DNA from 3 places in the Euzebya rosea genome. Region 1 is predicted to be linked to each of the others. Evidence: riboswitches for the same ligand, from Rfam matches in the RefSeq annotation. Region 1 holds a riboswitch; each other region holds the start of a gene.
What was found. Region 1 has a riboswitch for cobalamin ahead of CUC05_RS06415 (ABC transporter substrate-binding protein). Riboswitches for the same ligand answer to the same signal wherever they lie in the genome.
Positions count from the first base shown of each region.

Region 1 (5,136 bases):
CGCGGTCACGGCGCGGGGCAGGCGGATGTCGGTGATGATGACCGACCACGACGACGTTGACGGGTCGCCGCCGGTCAGGACGGTCCAGACCTCGGTGACGGGAATGGAGACCGACCCGAGCGCCAGCGCACCGGCGAACAGGGCGGCGGTCAGGACGACCAAGCCGATGAGGATCGGGACGACGGGGCGACGGCTCGTGCCCCCGTCCTCCCCCCGGTGGGGGGTGTGGGCCGCGCCGGCGCCGGCGGCCGGCGACCGTTCGGCACGATCGGGGGCTGCGTCGTGCATGGACGACGCAGGCCCCGATCGCGTCACCAGGGTCCCGTCGGGCTCGACCCGGCGTGTGGCCGGGTCGAGCGCGGGGGCGGTCGCCGAGATGGCATCGGTGACGGGGTCGGGGGTCATCCCGCTGCGCCGGCCTCGGCGCCGTCACCTGCCTGGGACCCGAGCAGCCCGTAGAACCGGGGCTCGTGGTCGGGCAGCAGGTCGGGGTGCAGGATCGCGACCACGTCGGCCAGGACCAGGTCGGGGCGGACGGCACCCTCCTCGTAGAACCGGTTGCCGCCGGTCGGACCGAGGTCGGCGTCGTTGGCCCACACGTTGTCGGGGAACGCCGCGAACAGGCCGAGCCGCTCGTCGTCGGCGACGAACTGCTCGGGGGTGACCGCGACCGAGCCGGCGGACAACCACACGTCGGCATCCTGGCCACGTTCGAGCACGGTCTCGAGGTCCAGCGGGAGGGTCGAGCCGGGCTCGTCGGCGAACACGTAGGCCCCACCGGCGGCGGCGATCAGCGACGCGGTGTAGGACTCGCCGCCGGAGGCGAACCACGTGCCCGCGAACGGGTCGTTGGTCAGCACCGTGGGACGGTCGTCCTCGGCGACGTCGGCGGCAAGCGCGACGAGCTCGTCCCAGTCAGCGGCGACACCGTCGAAGACGTCCACGACGGCCGCCTCCTCGTTGAGGAGCATCGCCTCGAGCTTCATCCACTCGGCGCGACCGAGGGGGTCGACCTCCAGGTAGGAGGCGTTGGGGACGACCGGCACGTCGAGCGCGGCGAACGGCTCGGTCGGGTCGGCCCCGGAGAAGCCGGCGCTGACCATGATCACGTCGGGTTCGGCGGCGGCAAGGGTCTCGAGGTCAGGGGAGGTCTGATTGCCGACCTCGACGATGTCGCCGGCCTCGGCGGCCTCGACGACGGACTGGGTGGAGGCGTACTGCAGGCCGCCGTGGCCGACCAGGACGTCGGTGCGTCCGATGAGGTCGAAGCCCTGGAGGAAGGTGGTGGAGTACGTCACGGCGCGTTGCACGGGGACGTCGACGACGATGTCGGCCCGGACGTCCTCGGGGAGGGTCGTGCCGCACTGCACGAGCGCGACGGTCAGCGGCACGGCGTCGGCGCTGTCGTTGGGGCGGTCGATCGTGACCAGCTTGACGTTGCCGTCGTAGGTGGCGCGGATGCCCTTGGCGACGTCGAAGGCGACCTTGTCGGGGAACCAGTCGAGGTCCTGCAGGTCCTCGGTGGCGCAGCCGTCGGTGAGGTTGGCCTCCGGCGGTGTGATGTCACCGTCGGCCCCGTCCTCGGTGGCGCCGTCGTCGCTGGCCCCGTCGTCGGTGGCCCCGTCGTCGGCAGCCTCGCCATCGGTCATGGCCGCCTCCTCGGCGTCATCGCCGTCGGTTGCGCCGTCGGTGGCTTCGGTGTCCTCGCCCTCGCTGGAGGGCGGCTCGTTGCTGGTGTCGCGACCCGACGGGTCGGCGGCGCACGCAGCCAGGACAACAACGAGCAGAACGAACATGGCTGCGCCTCGCAGCCTGACAGTGAACGGGGAGACCAACGTCGTCCCCTCCTTTCCGTACCTCGCGGAATCGTGGGTGCTCGGTGCGGGTGGCCGGTCTCCTGGCTTCCGGGTCGTCGGCCGCATGGGCCGTGCGCGAACACCTCGCCCTTCCCAGCACGCGGCCAGTGGGACTGCCAAATGAGGCGTTCGCTCCCCCGGTCACAGTGGCGAGGACCGCGCCGGTATCACACCGGACTTCCCGAGCACCACCGCAGGTGAGCGGCGTCACCGTACCCGTCGGTCATCGGAGGGACAAACGGCGACCACCACCCCCGCCGACCTACGCTGCGTCCCATGCGTTCGACGTTCCTCCTCGCCGCCCTGCTCGTGGTCCTCCAGGCGCTCCCCGCCAGCGCCCACACCGAGCTGGACACGACCGTGCCCGCCGCCGACAGCGAGGTCCTCGACCCGCCGTCGGAGGTCGTGCTGGACTTCACCGCAGCGCTGCTGCCCGACAGCGAGCCGGCCGTCCGGGTGATCGATCCCAACGGCGACGACCTCGTCGCCGCACCGCCCACCCTCGAGGGCGCCACCGTCACCGTGCCCCTCAACCTGGCGGTGACCCCGGGCCCGCATCGCGTCGACTGGGCGATCACCGCCGCCGACGGGGACGATCAGACGGGCAGCTTCACCTTCGTCTTCGCCCCACCTGCCGACGTCGCCACACCGCCGGGTGCGGTGGTCCCCACCGAGTCAGCCCCGACCGAGGCAGTCCCGACCGAGTCGGCGGACTCCGCGACGGGACCGGCAGACCCCACCCCCTCGCCCGCCGAGGCCACTGACCCAGGGCCCGCACCCGAGGCGAGCGAGCCCACGGCGACGCCGTCAGCGGTTCCAGGGGATCCCGAGGCCGCGTCGACGACGACCCGTGCACTCGTCGTCGTGGCGGCTTTCTTCGCCGTCCTCGGCGTGGGCGCGGTGATGCTCGCCCGCGCCCGCCGGGACGGCAGCGAGGAGTGACCTACTCGCCGTGGAGCTGTCCGGCCAGGTAGTTCTCGATGCCGATCCGCTCGATCGCGTCGAGCTGCGACTCGAACCAGTCGGCGTGGGTCTCCTCGTCGCGGACCATCTCCTCGAACACCGCGGCGGAGCCGTGGTCACCGAGGTCGTGGCACTCCTTGGCGGCGGCGTTGAACGTCGCGACGGCCAGCTTCTCGCTCTCCAGCGCCAGCGACAGCATCTCCTGGGCGTTCTCGCCGACGGTGATGGCGTTGAGGCGCTGCACGTTGGGGTGCCCGTCGAACATCAGGATCCGCTCGATCAGCTCGTCGGCGTCCTTCATCTCGTCGATGGAGTAGTCGTAGAACCGCTTGCCGAGCTTCGGGAAGCCCCAGCTCTCCAGCATCTTGGCGTGCAGGAAGTAGGTGTTCGTGACGGTGAGCTCGAAGGTGAGCGCGTCGTTGAAGAGCTCGACGATGCGAGGGCTGACCGGTTGCATTGGTGAGGTCCTTCTGGAGGCGGGTGGCGGCCGGAGTATGTCAGACGCGGACGGCGTCGACAGCCCTCGCCCCGACGGTGTCACGGGACAGCAGCTGGGCGTGCACCGGCTCGCCCGCGGGGGCGTCGTCGCAGGCCAGCTCGGTCACCAGCGACGGGCAGCTGCCGCACACCATGTTCCGCAGCGTGGGGACGCAGCCGCCGCACGCGGTACCGGCCCCGGTCAGGGCGGCGACCTGCCGGACGGAGGTGCATCCCTCCGCGACGGCGGCCTCGATCTGGCGGTCGGTGACGACCTTGCACTGGCAGACGTACATGGAGGTTAGGTTAGCCTAACTATCCGTCGTACGACAAAACGGATGAGGGCCCGTCGCACGGCCGACGGGCCCTCCTCCAGCAAGTCGGAGCCTCAGTCGGTCTTGACCAGGGTGCCGAGGTACAGCTCGATGACCTTGGGGTCCTTCAGCAGCTCCAGGCCGGTGCCGGTGTAGGCGTCACGCCCCTGGTCCAGCACGTACCCGCGGTCGCAGATCTTCAGGCACTGCTGGGCGTTCTGCTCGACCATGACGATCGTCACGCCCGCGTCGTTGATCTGCTTGACGCGGTGGAAGACTACGCCCTGGTTCGCCGGGGACAGGCCGGCCGACGGCTCGTCCAGGAACAGGACGCTGGGGTCCATCATCAGGGCACGGCCCATGGCGACCATCTGTCGCTCGCCGCCCGACAGCGAGCCCGCCCGCTGCTTGCGACGGTCCGCCAGCTTGGGGAACAGGCCGGCCACGAAGTCGAACCGCTCGTTGAACATCGACGGGCGCAGGTAGACGCCCATCTCGAGGTTCTCCTCGATGGTCAACGACGGGAAGACGTTGTTGGTCTGCGGGACGTACCCGACACCCTTGTCGACCAGCTCGTGGGCGGTCATGCCGGTGATGTCGTTCTCCCGGAGGATGACGTGGCCGTCACGCACCTCCACCAGGCCGAACATGGCCTTGATGAGGGTCGACTTGCCGGCGCCGTTGGGGCCGATGATGCCGACCAGCTCGCCCTCGCGGACGTGGATGTTGGCGCCGTTGAGGATGTTGACACCGGGCAGGTAGCCGGCGATCAGGTTCTCGGCGTACAGGACCGACTCGGCGGCCGATGGCGGCCGGCCGGCCTCGCTGAGGGCCTCGGCGCCGTGATGCGATGCGGCCTCGTCGACGACCTTCTGCCGCGCCGCGGCGATCTCTTCGTCGTGGCTCATCGCTGCTCCTCCTGCTCCGCCTCGATGTCGGACAGGGCGACCTCGCCCTCTCCTTCGGAGCCACCCAGGTAGGCCCGGATGACCGTTTCGTTGGTGCCGATGGACGACGGGGGCCCTTCGGCGATGACACGTCCCTCGGCCATGACCACGACCCAGTCGGAGATGTCCATGACGACGTCCATGTCGTGCTCGACGAAGACCACCGTCATGCCGAGCTCGTCGCGCAGGCTCTTGACGTGGCCGAGCAGGGACTGCACCAGGGCCGGGTTCACACCGGCCATGGGCTCGTCGAGGCAGACCAGCTCGGGCTCGACCATGAGCGCACGGGCCATCTCCAGCAGCTTGCGCTGCCCACCGGAGAGGGTGCCGGCGAGGTCCTCGCGCTTGGCGTCCAGCTTGAACCGGGCGAGCAGCTCGTCGGCCCGCTCGGTGATCTCGGCCTCCTGCTTCTTCCACATCCCGGGGATGACGGCGGGCAGGAACCGTTCGCCGGTCTGGCCGGTGCCGGCCAGCCGCATGTTCTCGATGACGCTCATGCGGTTCAGCGACTTGGTCAGCTGGAAGGTGCGGACCATGCCGTACTGGGCGACCTTGTGCGCGGGGACCCCGCCGAGGTCG
Region 1 is NZ_PGDQ01000004.1:278,483-283,618, reverse strand. It holds gene CUC05_RS06420 (iron ABC transporter permease) at 1-405, opposite strand, end outside; gene CUC05_RS06415 (ABC transporter substrate-binding protein) at 402-1,796, opposite strand; cobalamin riboswitch at 1,871-2,086, opposite strand; gene CUC05_RS06410 (copper resistance CopC family protein) at 2,133-2,798, shown strand; gene bfr (bacterioferritin) at 2,800-3,276, opposite strand; gene CUC05_RS06400 ((2Fe-2S)-binding protein) at 3,317-3,592, opposite strand; gene CUC05_RS06395 (ABC transporter ATP-binding protein) at 3,685-4,518, opposite strand; gene CUC05_RS06390 (ABC transporter ATP-binding protein) at 4,515-5,136, opposite strand, start outside.

Region 2 (5,136 bases), on a different contig from region 1:
GAACGCTTCGGCCACCGCGACGGCGGTGCCCTCTCGGGTGGCACCCACGATGGGGTTGGCGTCGGGGTAGGCCGTGGCCGCCGGGCCGCCGACGGCATGCACGGTGGCGTCGGCGTGGGCCTCGATCCAAGCGTCGACCGCATCGTGCGGCGCGCCGGACGGGGTCAGGAGGACCACACCCTCGCCGGTGGCCGCTGCGGCCGTGCCAGCGGCCAGCGCGTCGGCGAAGTCGAAGGCAGTGGTCAGCAGGATGTCGGTGGGTTCGGTCCCACGGACGGCGACGACGGCGTCGGCAACGGCCGTGGCGGTGGTGATGCGGTCGGCACCGCTGACGCGCTCGACGGTGTAGCCGAGCGCCTCGATTCCGGCGACCACGTCGTCCCCGAGCGCGGCGGTGCCGCCCAGGACGTGCACGGTCGACTCCGCGGGAAGGACCCGCTGGATCTCCTCGGCCACGGCGTCGGCCAGCGCGTCCGCGCCGCTGATGAGCAACGGCCCACCGACGGCAACCGCCAGCGGGGTCCCGGCAAGCGCGTCGGCGAAGGAGTCGGCGCGGGCCACGACCAGCCCGGTCGCCGCACCATCGGCCACGGTGGCCCGGCTGACCGCGATGGCGGTCTCGATGCGGCCGGCCTCGGCGACGCGCGTCAGCGTGCCGTCGGTGGCGGCGGCAACCGACGGGGCGGACCCGTCGGAGTAGACCCAGCCCTCGACGTCGCCGGGAGCGGGGTCAGAGGTGTCGGCACCGACCTGGTAGCCGGTCCACGATCCGTCGGCGTTGCCGAAGAAGTACGCCCAGTACTGCCCCTCGAACGGCTGCTCGCAGGCCAGCTCGGGCAGGCCCTCGATGGCGCAGACGAACTCGCCGAAGTCGCTGGAGGACGTGGTGATGTCGAAGGCCGCCTCGCGAAGGGCGTCCAGGCCCGACGCCGGATCCCCCGGCGCACAGCCGGTGAGGACCTCGCCACCGTCGAAGAAGGTCAGGTCGACGGTGACGGTGACGCCCTCGGCGTCGGTGCAGGCACCGCTGACGGGCTCCTCGATCGCAGGGGCGGCGATGGACGGGAACGCGGGGGCCCCGAGGGCAAGGATCCCCTGGGTAGTGGCCAGCAGCAGCGAGCCGTCGTCGTCGACGGTGTAGGCGATGGCGCCGGCCTCGGGGTCCTCGGCGGGCTTCTGCAGGGTGATGACGAACTCGGCCGCCGCGTCGGCGGCGTCGGTCAGGTCGAGGGCCCGGAGTGTCTGGGCGGCAAGGCCGGTGGAGTTGGCGTTGCCACCGAACGAGCCGTCATCGGCCTGCTGGTCGGCGAGCCATGTCGCGGCGGCATCGCGCTCGTCGGCGGTCGGCTCGATGTCGAGGAGGCCCTGCACGGCCATCGCGGTGGTGTCGATGTCGCCGCCCGCGGGGGTCTGACACGGCATGGACACGCCAGCCATCTCCGTCAGCCCGTTCTCCCAGCCGCCGTCGGGGCAGCGGCGGTCCGCCAGCCACGTCGCGGCGGCCTCGGGCACGCCACCAGCGGTGGTGGCCAGCGCCTGCAGCGCCAGGGACTGGGTGAAGACGGTGGCGTCGGCGAACCGGCCGGCGTCTCCGCCGTCGGTGGCCATCAGGGCGCGCAGCTCGGCCTCGAGGTCGGTTCCCCCGACGTCGGTGTAGTCGCCACCGCTGGCCCGGAGGCCCAGCATGGCCTTGGCGGTCTGGCCCTCGTCGGGCGTCTCGACCTCGTCGAGGTAGGCCACGACGGCGGCTTCGAGCTCGGCACGGATGGTGGCGACGGTGTCACCGTGGAGGCCGGCACCGGACAGCGCGAAGATCACGTCGGCCATGCCACCGGGGCTGGTGACCCTGCCCTCGGCGTGCTGGTCGACGAGCCACGCGGCGGCAGCCGATGCGGCGGCCTGCTGATCGCTGGCGTCCTGCGCCTCGGCGGGCGCGGCGGGAAGGGCGAGAAGGGTGGCAACGAGCGCGCACAGCGCGGCCACCACGGTGACCCGGGTACGGATCGACACGACGGACGTCATTCGGGGAGTTGCTTTCTCGGTGGGGGCCCAGCGGGCCCATCACCGGCGGCTCCACCTGTGGCGTCGGGGCCGGCATGGGCTCCGTCCGCAGACCACGACGGTGTGAGGAGCCTGTCACCTGCGCAGGCATTCCGGCTTGCACCACGTTCGATGGTGCCCACGGTTGCGGGTCAGCGCCGGACTCGGACCGGCTTCCCCTTTGCAGGACCGTCCCACCGCAGACGGCGGGACGACCACGAACGGTAGGTCCCCGCCCCCACGCCGGTCAACTCGGCATCGGGACGGGGAGCTCCCGACGAACGGTCAGCGCAGCTCCGCCGACGACAGGCCGAGCAGGCGGCGGGCGATGATCAGCAGCTGGATCTGCTGGGTGCCCTCGAAGATGTCGAGGATCTTGGCGTCACGGGCCCACTTCTCCAGCAGCTCGGTCTCGCCGTAGCCAACGGGACCGCACAGCTGCACGCAGCGCAGGGCGACGTCGACGACCATGCGGCCGGCCTTGGCCTTGGCGTAGCTGGCCTCCAGCGAGTTGGGCTTGGCGTTGTCGGCCATCCAGGCAGCCTTCAGCGTCAGCAGCCGGGCGGCCTCGAAGTCGGCTTCCATGTCCAGCAGCGCCTGGGCGGCCGCGGACTGGCTGTGCGCGGGCTTGTCCCAGTCGACCTCGACGCCGGCCTCGGCCAGCAGCTCACGGGTGCGCTCCAGGCAGGCCTCGGCGACACCGATGCCCATGCTGGCGACCAGCGGACGGGTGTTGTCGAAGGTCTGCATCGCCCCGGCGAAGCCCGACTCGACGCTGACCTCGGGGTCACCCAGCAGGTTCTCCGCAGGCACCCGACAGTCCTCCAGGACGAACTGGGCGGTGTCGGAGGCACGGATGCCGAGCTTGTCCTCGCTCCGCACGAAGTTGAGGCCGGGGGTGCCCTTCTCGACGACGAAGCTCTTGATCGCCGCCTTGCCCAGGTCCTTGTCCAGCGTGGCCCAGACGACGAGCAGGTCGGCCCGCTCGCCGGCGGTGATGAAGATCTTGGTGCCGTTGAGGATGTAGTGGTCGCCGTCGCGGACCGCCGTGGTGTTGATGGCGGAGGAGTCCGACCCGGCGTCGGGCTCGGTGATGGCCATGGCGGCCCACTTGCCCTTGAACCGCTCCATCTGCTCCTCCGAGGCCACCGAGGCGATCGCGGAGTTGCCCAGCCCCTGGCCGGGGATGGTCAGCATCAGGCCGAGGTCGCCCTTGGCGGCCTCCTTGATGGACAGCACCGTCGACATGTTCGAGGCGTTGCGGTTCTCGCCGTTGGTCGGCTTCTCGCGCTTCACACCGGTGGCGCCGGTGCCCTTCATGGACCCGGACTCCTCCATGCCGGCCATGGCGGCGGCCAGCATGTCGAGCTCCTTGGCGTAGGTGTGCTCGTCACGGTCGTACTGGCGGCTGATCGGCCGCAGGACGTGCTCGGCGACGGCCTTGGCCTGGTCGATGGCCGGGGTGAACTTCTTGGGGACTTCGAGGTTGATCACGGTGTGCTCCCTTGGATCCTGGTGTCGTGGTCGCGGTCGGGGTGTGGTCGTGGTCCGGTGCTAGACCAGGACCATCCCGTCGACGACGGCGGCGGCGCGCAGGTCGCGGTACCACCGCTCCACCGGGTGCTCCTTGACGTAGCCGTGGCCACCGAGCAGCTGCACGCCGTCGGAGCCGATCTGCATGCCCTTCTCCTCGGCCAGGCGAGCCGCGACGGCGGCTTCACGGGCGAACGGCTTGCCCTGGTCGGCCAGCGACGCGGCGCGGTAGGTGGCAAGGCGCATGCCCTCCAGCTCCACGCCGATGTTGGCGACGGTGAAGGCAACGGCCTGCCGGTTGGCGATGGGCTCGCCGAAGGCGTGGCGTTCCTTCACGTAGGGGATGACGTAGTCGAGGACCGCCTGCGCGGTACCGACGGCAAGGGCGGCCCAGGCGATGCGCGTCCGGGCGATCATCTCGCTGTGGACCTCGGGGGCACCGTCGCCGAGCAGGTTGGCGGCGGGCACGCGCACGCCCTCCAGCAGCAGCTCGCCGGACGCCGTCGCGCGCACGCCCATGGTCGGTTCGGCCTTGACGGCCAGCCCGGCGGTGCCGGCCTCGACCAGGACCAGCGCGGGGCCGGATCCCTCGAGGTCGGCCGACACCAGGTACAGGTCGCAGCGGTCGACGTGGGCGACCAACGCCTTGACGCCGTCGAGGACCAGCTCGTCACCCTCCCGGCGAGCGGTGGTGCGCAGCACCGTGGGGTCGAACAGCGGGTGCGGCTCGCTGATCGCCAGCGCCGCGGTCGGCGGGTTGTCCTCGGTGAACGCCGGCAGGAAGCGGGCCTGCTGGTCGGCATCCCCCCAGAGCGACAGGGCCGAGGCGACGGCCGCGGGGGCCATGATGCCGGCGGTCAGGCCCATGTCGCCGGCGGCCATGGCCTCCAGCGCCAGGACGCTCGTGACGGCGGACCGCTCGTCGACGACGCCGCCGAGGTCGCTGGGGATGCCCAGGACCATGGCGCCCATCTCGTTGGCCATCGCCCGCAGCTTGTCCGGGGTGGTGCACGTGTCGTCGGCCTCCCGCGCCGCGGGACGCAGGTGGGTCTCGGCGAAGTCGCCGAACCCCTCCACGAGCATCTGCTGCTCCTCGTCGGGGGTCAGGTCGAACAGCGTCGCGCCGCCCTCGACCGGGGCCTGCCGGGCAGCCCTGCCACCGTTGATCGCCTTGCTGGCCTTCGCGAACTGCCGGCCGGCGCCGACGGCGGCGGTGAAGCCGTTGCGGGTGCTGGACTGCACCAGCGCCTCGACGCGCTCGCGCAGGCCGTAACGGTCGAGCAGCTCGCTGCTGGCCAGACGGCGAAGCCCGCCGAGGGCCAAGCCCATTCCATCTCCTGCCAAGCTCATGTGGGATCCTCCAGAGGGCCGGGTACATGCACCCCGACCCCGATTTGGTCGAAGGGTGCTACCAACGGTAGCGTTACCGCAGGTTACAGCAACAGATCCACCCCATGTCAAGTCAAGGAGCACACCCGTGAGCCAGACTCCCCGGGACGCCGTGATCGTCGGCGGCAACCGCATCCCGTTCGCCCGTTCCAACACGGCCTACAGCAAGGCCAG
Region 2 is NZ_PGDQ01000002.1:82,993-88,128, reverse strand. It holds gene CUC05_RS02065 (cell wall-binding repeat-containing protein) at 1-2,010, opposite strand, end outside; cobalamin riboswitch at 2,128-2,257, opposite strand; gene CUC05_RS02060 (acyl-CoA dehydrogenase family protein) at 2,326-3,534, opposite strand; gene CUC05_RS02055 (acyl-CoA dehydrogenase family protein) at 3,595-4,902, opposite strand; gene CUC05_RS02050 (acetyl-CoA C-acetyltransferase) at 5,051-5,136, shown strand, end outside.
Region 2: it holds a riboswitch for cobalamin, as region 1 does, so the genes downstream of both, CUC05_RS02065 (cell wall-binding repeat-containing protein) here and CUC05_RS06415 (ABC transporter substrate-binding protein) in region 1, are expected to answer to the same signal.

Region 3 (5,136 bases), on a different contig from region 1:
CGGACATCCCGCAGGCCAGCGAGTACGCCGCCCGGCAGGTCCTCGCCGGCCTGAACCCCTACGTCGAGGCCAACCCCTACACCTACGCCCCGGTCTACCAGTACCCGGCCGGGACGATCCTGTGGCACCTCCCGTTCGTCGCCCTGGTGCCCGACGGCCTGGTGCTGGGGGAGACGTTCGTGGCTGCCCGGATGGCGGCGTGGGCGATGGACGCGCTGGGGGCTGGCCTGCTGTGCGTCGGGGGATGGGTGGCCTCCGGGCGTGGGCGAACCCTGCCGATCCTCGCGCTGCTGCCCGCCGCGCTGTACGGGCTGAACGCCACCCTGGTGCGGGAGGTCGGGCTGACGGGTGCGAACGACGTGTTGATGGGCGTCCTGCTGGCCGCCTCCGTCTGGCTGCTGGCAGAGGGGCACCGCCCGACCCGCTCAGCGGTGCTGTGGGGGCTGGCGGTTGCGGTGAAGCTGCCAGCGCTGGCGGTGGCCCCGCTGTTCCTCGTACGGGCGGGTTGGGGGCGCGTGATGCTTGCCGGCGTCGTCGCACTCGTCCTGCAGGTCCCGTTCTTCGCGTTCCCCGATATCGGCCTGCACGGCCTCGAGGCCATGGCCGAACCGGCTGCGCGTCCAGATCCCTACACCGTCATGGTGAACAGCATCTGGTGGCCGCTGTATGCCGCGCGAGGGGTCGAGCCGTCGGTCGTCGACGCCATCAGCAGCGGGGTGGTGCTGCTCGGCCTGGCGACGAGCACGTGGGGGGTGTGGTCGGCCCGGCGGATGGCCTCCGGCCCCGATGCCAGGGAGCGACTCCTCGCCGTATCGGCGTTGGCGGTCGTCGTCATGTTCCTGCTCGCCCCCCAGTGGCGCGTGAACTTCCAGAGCTGGCACGTGCCTGCAACCGTCGTCGCCGCGGTTGGCTCGCTCGGTGCGGTCGGGACGTCGCGACAGGTCTGGACCAGCGACGACGAACGGCGTACGTGGCAGGTCCCGCCGCCCCCGCCCTGCACCCCCGGCGTCGAGCGGCAGGTCCATGTGGCAAAGGAGGCTCGATGAGCGCCGCTGTCGACCGTGTTCCCCAGGTACCGGCGCCACCAGCGCAGGGCCGGACCGTTCCGTGGGCCGCTCGTCCTGCGGTCCTGCTGTGGGCGACGGTCGTGATCGCCGTCGCGGGTCATGCCGTGCTGTGGGACGGACCATTCCGGGAGGGGCAGAGCGCCGGACCGTACTGGTCGGTGGTCACCGCCGGTCTGGCCGTCGCCCTCCCGTTGGCGGCCGTGGTCGTCGCCGACCACCGGGTCCGCCGATCAGGCAGGGTCGGCCTTCGCCCTGCCACGGTGGTCATGGCGTCCGCGGCGCTGCTGCTCGGCCTCCTCATCGTGCAGGTCCTTGTCGGTGGCCCCGACGACTCCGACCTGCAGGTCTACCAACGGCAGGGTGTGGCGCTGATCGACACGGGCGGTCTACCCGTGGACCAACCCGCGGAGTACCCGCCGCTCGGTGTCATCGTCTTCGGCTTGGCGACGCTGCTCGACCGGGCGCTGCCGATCGGGTTCGGGGTGGCGGTCGGGGTGCTGCTGGCGGCGCTGTGGACAGGCACGGTCGTCGTGCTGGCTCGACGGGTGCAGCCGTGGGCGGTCGCCACGATGACGCTCTGGCCGACCATCACCCTGTTCGTGCTGATCCGCTACGACGCCCTCCCCACCGCGTTCCTCGTCGCCGGACTCGCGGTTGCCGCAGGCCTCGACGAGCGACGGGAGGAGGAGGCCGACGCGCGTCGGGCTGGGAGTGCATCGGGACTGCTGCTCGGTCTCGGCGCGGCCGCCAAATGGACGCCGGGGCTGGCGGCTGTGGTCCTGGCAATCGGGTGGTGGCGGGCGGGGCGACGACGGCTGGCCACGTGGTTCGCGGCAGCGACCGCTGCCGGATTCCTCCTGCCCCACGTCCCGTTCCTGCTGACCGCGGAACAGCGCGGTGCAGTAGTGGACGCCTACCGGTTCCATGCGATACGGGAGCTGACCGCGGAGTCCCTCCCGTTCCTGCCCTTGCACCTGCTGGGGTTCGCGCCTCGGCCGGACCGCCCGTGGGTCGGCGTCGACGGCCTCGACCCGTCCGTCGCCTGGGTCCCGACAGCGGTGCTGCTCGTCGTGGTCATCGGCCCCGCGGTGGCTGCGTGGCGACGCCCGGACCGCGTCCTCGGATGGGCGCTGCTGGCACCGCTGGCCTTCATGCTCGGCAACCGGATCTACTCCCCGCAGTTCGTCCTGACCTTCGCTGCACTGTGGGCACTCGGCATCGGCAGCCGCGACCGAACCCCCGCCTGGCAGCGTCTGGCCGTGGTCGGCGGAACTGGCGCAGCCGCCACGATCGGATGGGGCATCTGGCCCAACTTCGTTGACTACTGGCTGCCCCTGTCCTGGGCGTTGTTCACCGTCATGATCGCGCTGACCGTGGCGGCAGTGCGGTGGTCACAGCCGGAATCTCCCCAGCTGCCCGGATCCGGTCGGTGAGCGAACGGTCGACCGTCCACCGCCACCTCACTCGGGGTCGGAGACGCACACGTCGGAATCGGGGATCACGACGGGGGCGGCCTCGCGGGTCGTGGTGAAGATGCCGGTGCCCTCCACGCACAGGATGGAGATGTTGGGGTAGGCGTCGGCGTTGCGGATGATCACGGCGCTGTCCGGATCGACCGCGCGGACCCCCTCGAGGTCCCGGGTGGCCTCGCACGAGGCGGCCAGGAGCAGCGGTACGGCAACGACGAGCAGCAGCCTCGTCGCGTGGCGGGAAACAGTCATCGGGGCCTCCGTCGGTTGATCGGCTGTGCCGGACGCTACGCCTCCTCGACCCGTCGGCGCGCCCGGGCCGCGGTCGTGGCGTCGACGACGGCCGTGCTACGGTGCGCGTCGCTCGAATGCTGCAGTGCACGGGAAGCCGGTGAGAATCCGGCGCTGTCGTCGCAACTGTGACCAGGGAGCGTCCCGCCAACTGACCACTGGACCTCGTGTCCGGGAAGGCCGGCGACGACGCGTCGATCTGGCAGCCAGGAGACCGGCTGCAGCGCAGAGCCCGACCATCCGCGACCGACGGAGAGGAGGGCCGTGCGGCGCCGCCGCTCGACCGCCCGATGACCCACACCACCGACCACCCTGCCGTGGCCACCGTGCTGTCCGACTGCGCCACGTCGTGGATGCCCGTCATGCTCGGCCGTCCACCGACCGAGGTCGACCACCACGGCACCTGGTTCCCCTTCACCACCCTCGTCGAGGAGACCCGGCTGGCCCGGAGGGTCCGCGAGATGGCCCCCGACTACGAGGGGCTGGCCGACGTCGCCACGGCGTTCCTCGCCAGCCGCTTCGCCTCGCCGCTGGCGTTGCTGGCCGGCGCCCCCGTGCACCAGCACGGCGTCGCGGTTGCCTACGCCGTCGAGGACCTGTGGCTGCGCCGAAGCGCCCGCGGCTGGTTCAACGGCATCGCCGTCACCGACGCGACCCTCGACACGCCGGACACGGCCGCCCCGCGCGCCGTCGAGCACTACCGGCCCGTCGTCGAGCGCCTCCGCCGGGTCGGCAAGCTCGGGAAGCGGGCGATGTGGGGACAGCTGGCCGACGCCCTGGCCACCACCGCCGGTCACGCCCACGACGCCGCCGGTGACGCCGAGGCCGCCGCACACGGCAGCGCGCTCCTGCTCGAGGCAGCCGACCCGCCGCTGTGGGGCACACCGACCTTCGAGCGCATCGAGGCCGGGGGTGCGGTTGGCCTGGCGTGGCGCCGGAGCTCGTGCTGCCTGGCCTACCGCTGCGAACGCTACGAGCTGTGCACCGGTTGCCCGCTGACCCCGACGGAGGAGTGGCGCGCCAAGTCCATCGCCTCGGTCATGCAGCGTGCCGGGTCCCACGCATGAACGCCCCCGTGCCGACCGTCGTCGTCGCCGGCACCGCCTCCGGGGTCGGCAAGACCTCCGTCGCCACCGGCCTGATGGCGGCGCTCCGAGCCGCCGGTCACGTCGTGCAGGGCAGCAAGGTCGGTCCCGACTACATCGACCCGAGCTACCACTCGATCGCCACCGGCCGGCCGGCCCGCAACCTCGACGTGTGGCTCAGCGGGGCTGACCTGATCGCCCCGCTCGCGCGACACGGCGCGACCGGCGCCGACATCACCGTCGTCGAAGGGGTCATGGGCCTGTTCGACGGCAAGTCCCCGACCGAGCTGACGGCGTCCACCGCCCATGTTGCACGCCTCCTCGGTGCGCCGGTCCTGCTGGTGGTCGACGCCGGTGCCATGGCCCGCTCCGCCGCGGCGATCGTGCATGGTTTCGCCACCTTCGACCCGGGCACCCGCCTCGCTGGTGTGGTCCTCAACCGTGTCGGCTCGCCCGGGCACGCCGACCTGCTGCGGCAGGCGATCGAGCCGACCGGTGTCGAGGTCGTCGGGGTCCTGCCGCGCATGGACGACCTGGCGACACCCTCCCGCCACCTCGGGCTCGTCCCCGCGGACGAACGCCGCGCGGACGCCCACCGGACCGTCGCTGCGCTGGGGGAGTGGGTCGGAGCCCACCTCGACCTCGACGCGGTGATGCGGCTGGCCCGGACAGCCGACGTTCCCGACGTGCCGGCATGGTCCCCCGCCCCGACCGACCGCGTCCACGGCCCCCCGGTCGGGGTCGCCATCGCCGGTGGGCCGGCCTTCTCCTTCCGCTACACCGAGAACCTCGAGCTCCTCGAGGCCGCCGGGGCGACCCTGCTGCCGTTCGACCCGATGCACGATGCGTCGCTGCCGGTCGGCACCGACGTCGTCTACCTGGGCGGCGGCTTTCCCGAGGTGCATGCCGACGCACTGGCCGACAACACGGCCATGCTCGCGGAGATCCGCGCCCACGCGGCCGCCGGTCGACCGGTCGTCGGGGAGTGCGGTGGGCTCCTCTACCTCTGCCACGACCTCGACGGCACCCGCCAGGCCGATGTGCTCCCGGTCACCGCAACCATGGACGCGCGGCTGACGCTCGGCTACCGACGGGCGATCGCCGCGAGCGACTCGATCCTCTGGCGGCGGGGCGAGGTCGTGACCGCCCACGAGTTCCACCGCACCGTCACCGATCCGCCCGCCGGCGCCGACCCCGTCGGCACGGAGGGTGATGCCACACCAG
Region 3 is NZ_PGDQ01000006.1:35,938-41,073, forward strand. It holds gene CUC05_RS24625 (glycosyltransferase family 87 protein) at 1-1,046, shown strand, start outside; gene CUC05_RS24630 (glycosyltransferase 87 family protein) at 1,043-2,500, shown strand; gene CUC05_RS09245 (hypothetical protein) at 2,528-2,788, opposite strand; cobalamin riboswitch at 2,871-3,064, shown strand; gene CUC05_RS09250 ((2Fe-2S)-binding protein) at 3,118-3,894, shown strand; gene CUC05_RS09255 (cobyrinic acid a,c-diamide synthase CobB) at 3,891-5,136, shown strand, end outside.
Region 3: it holds a riboswitch for cobalamin, as region 1 does, so the genes downstream of both, CUC05_RS09250 ((2Fe-2S)-binding protein) here and CUC05_RS06415 (ABC transporter substrate-binding protein) in region 1, are expected to answer to the same signal.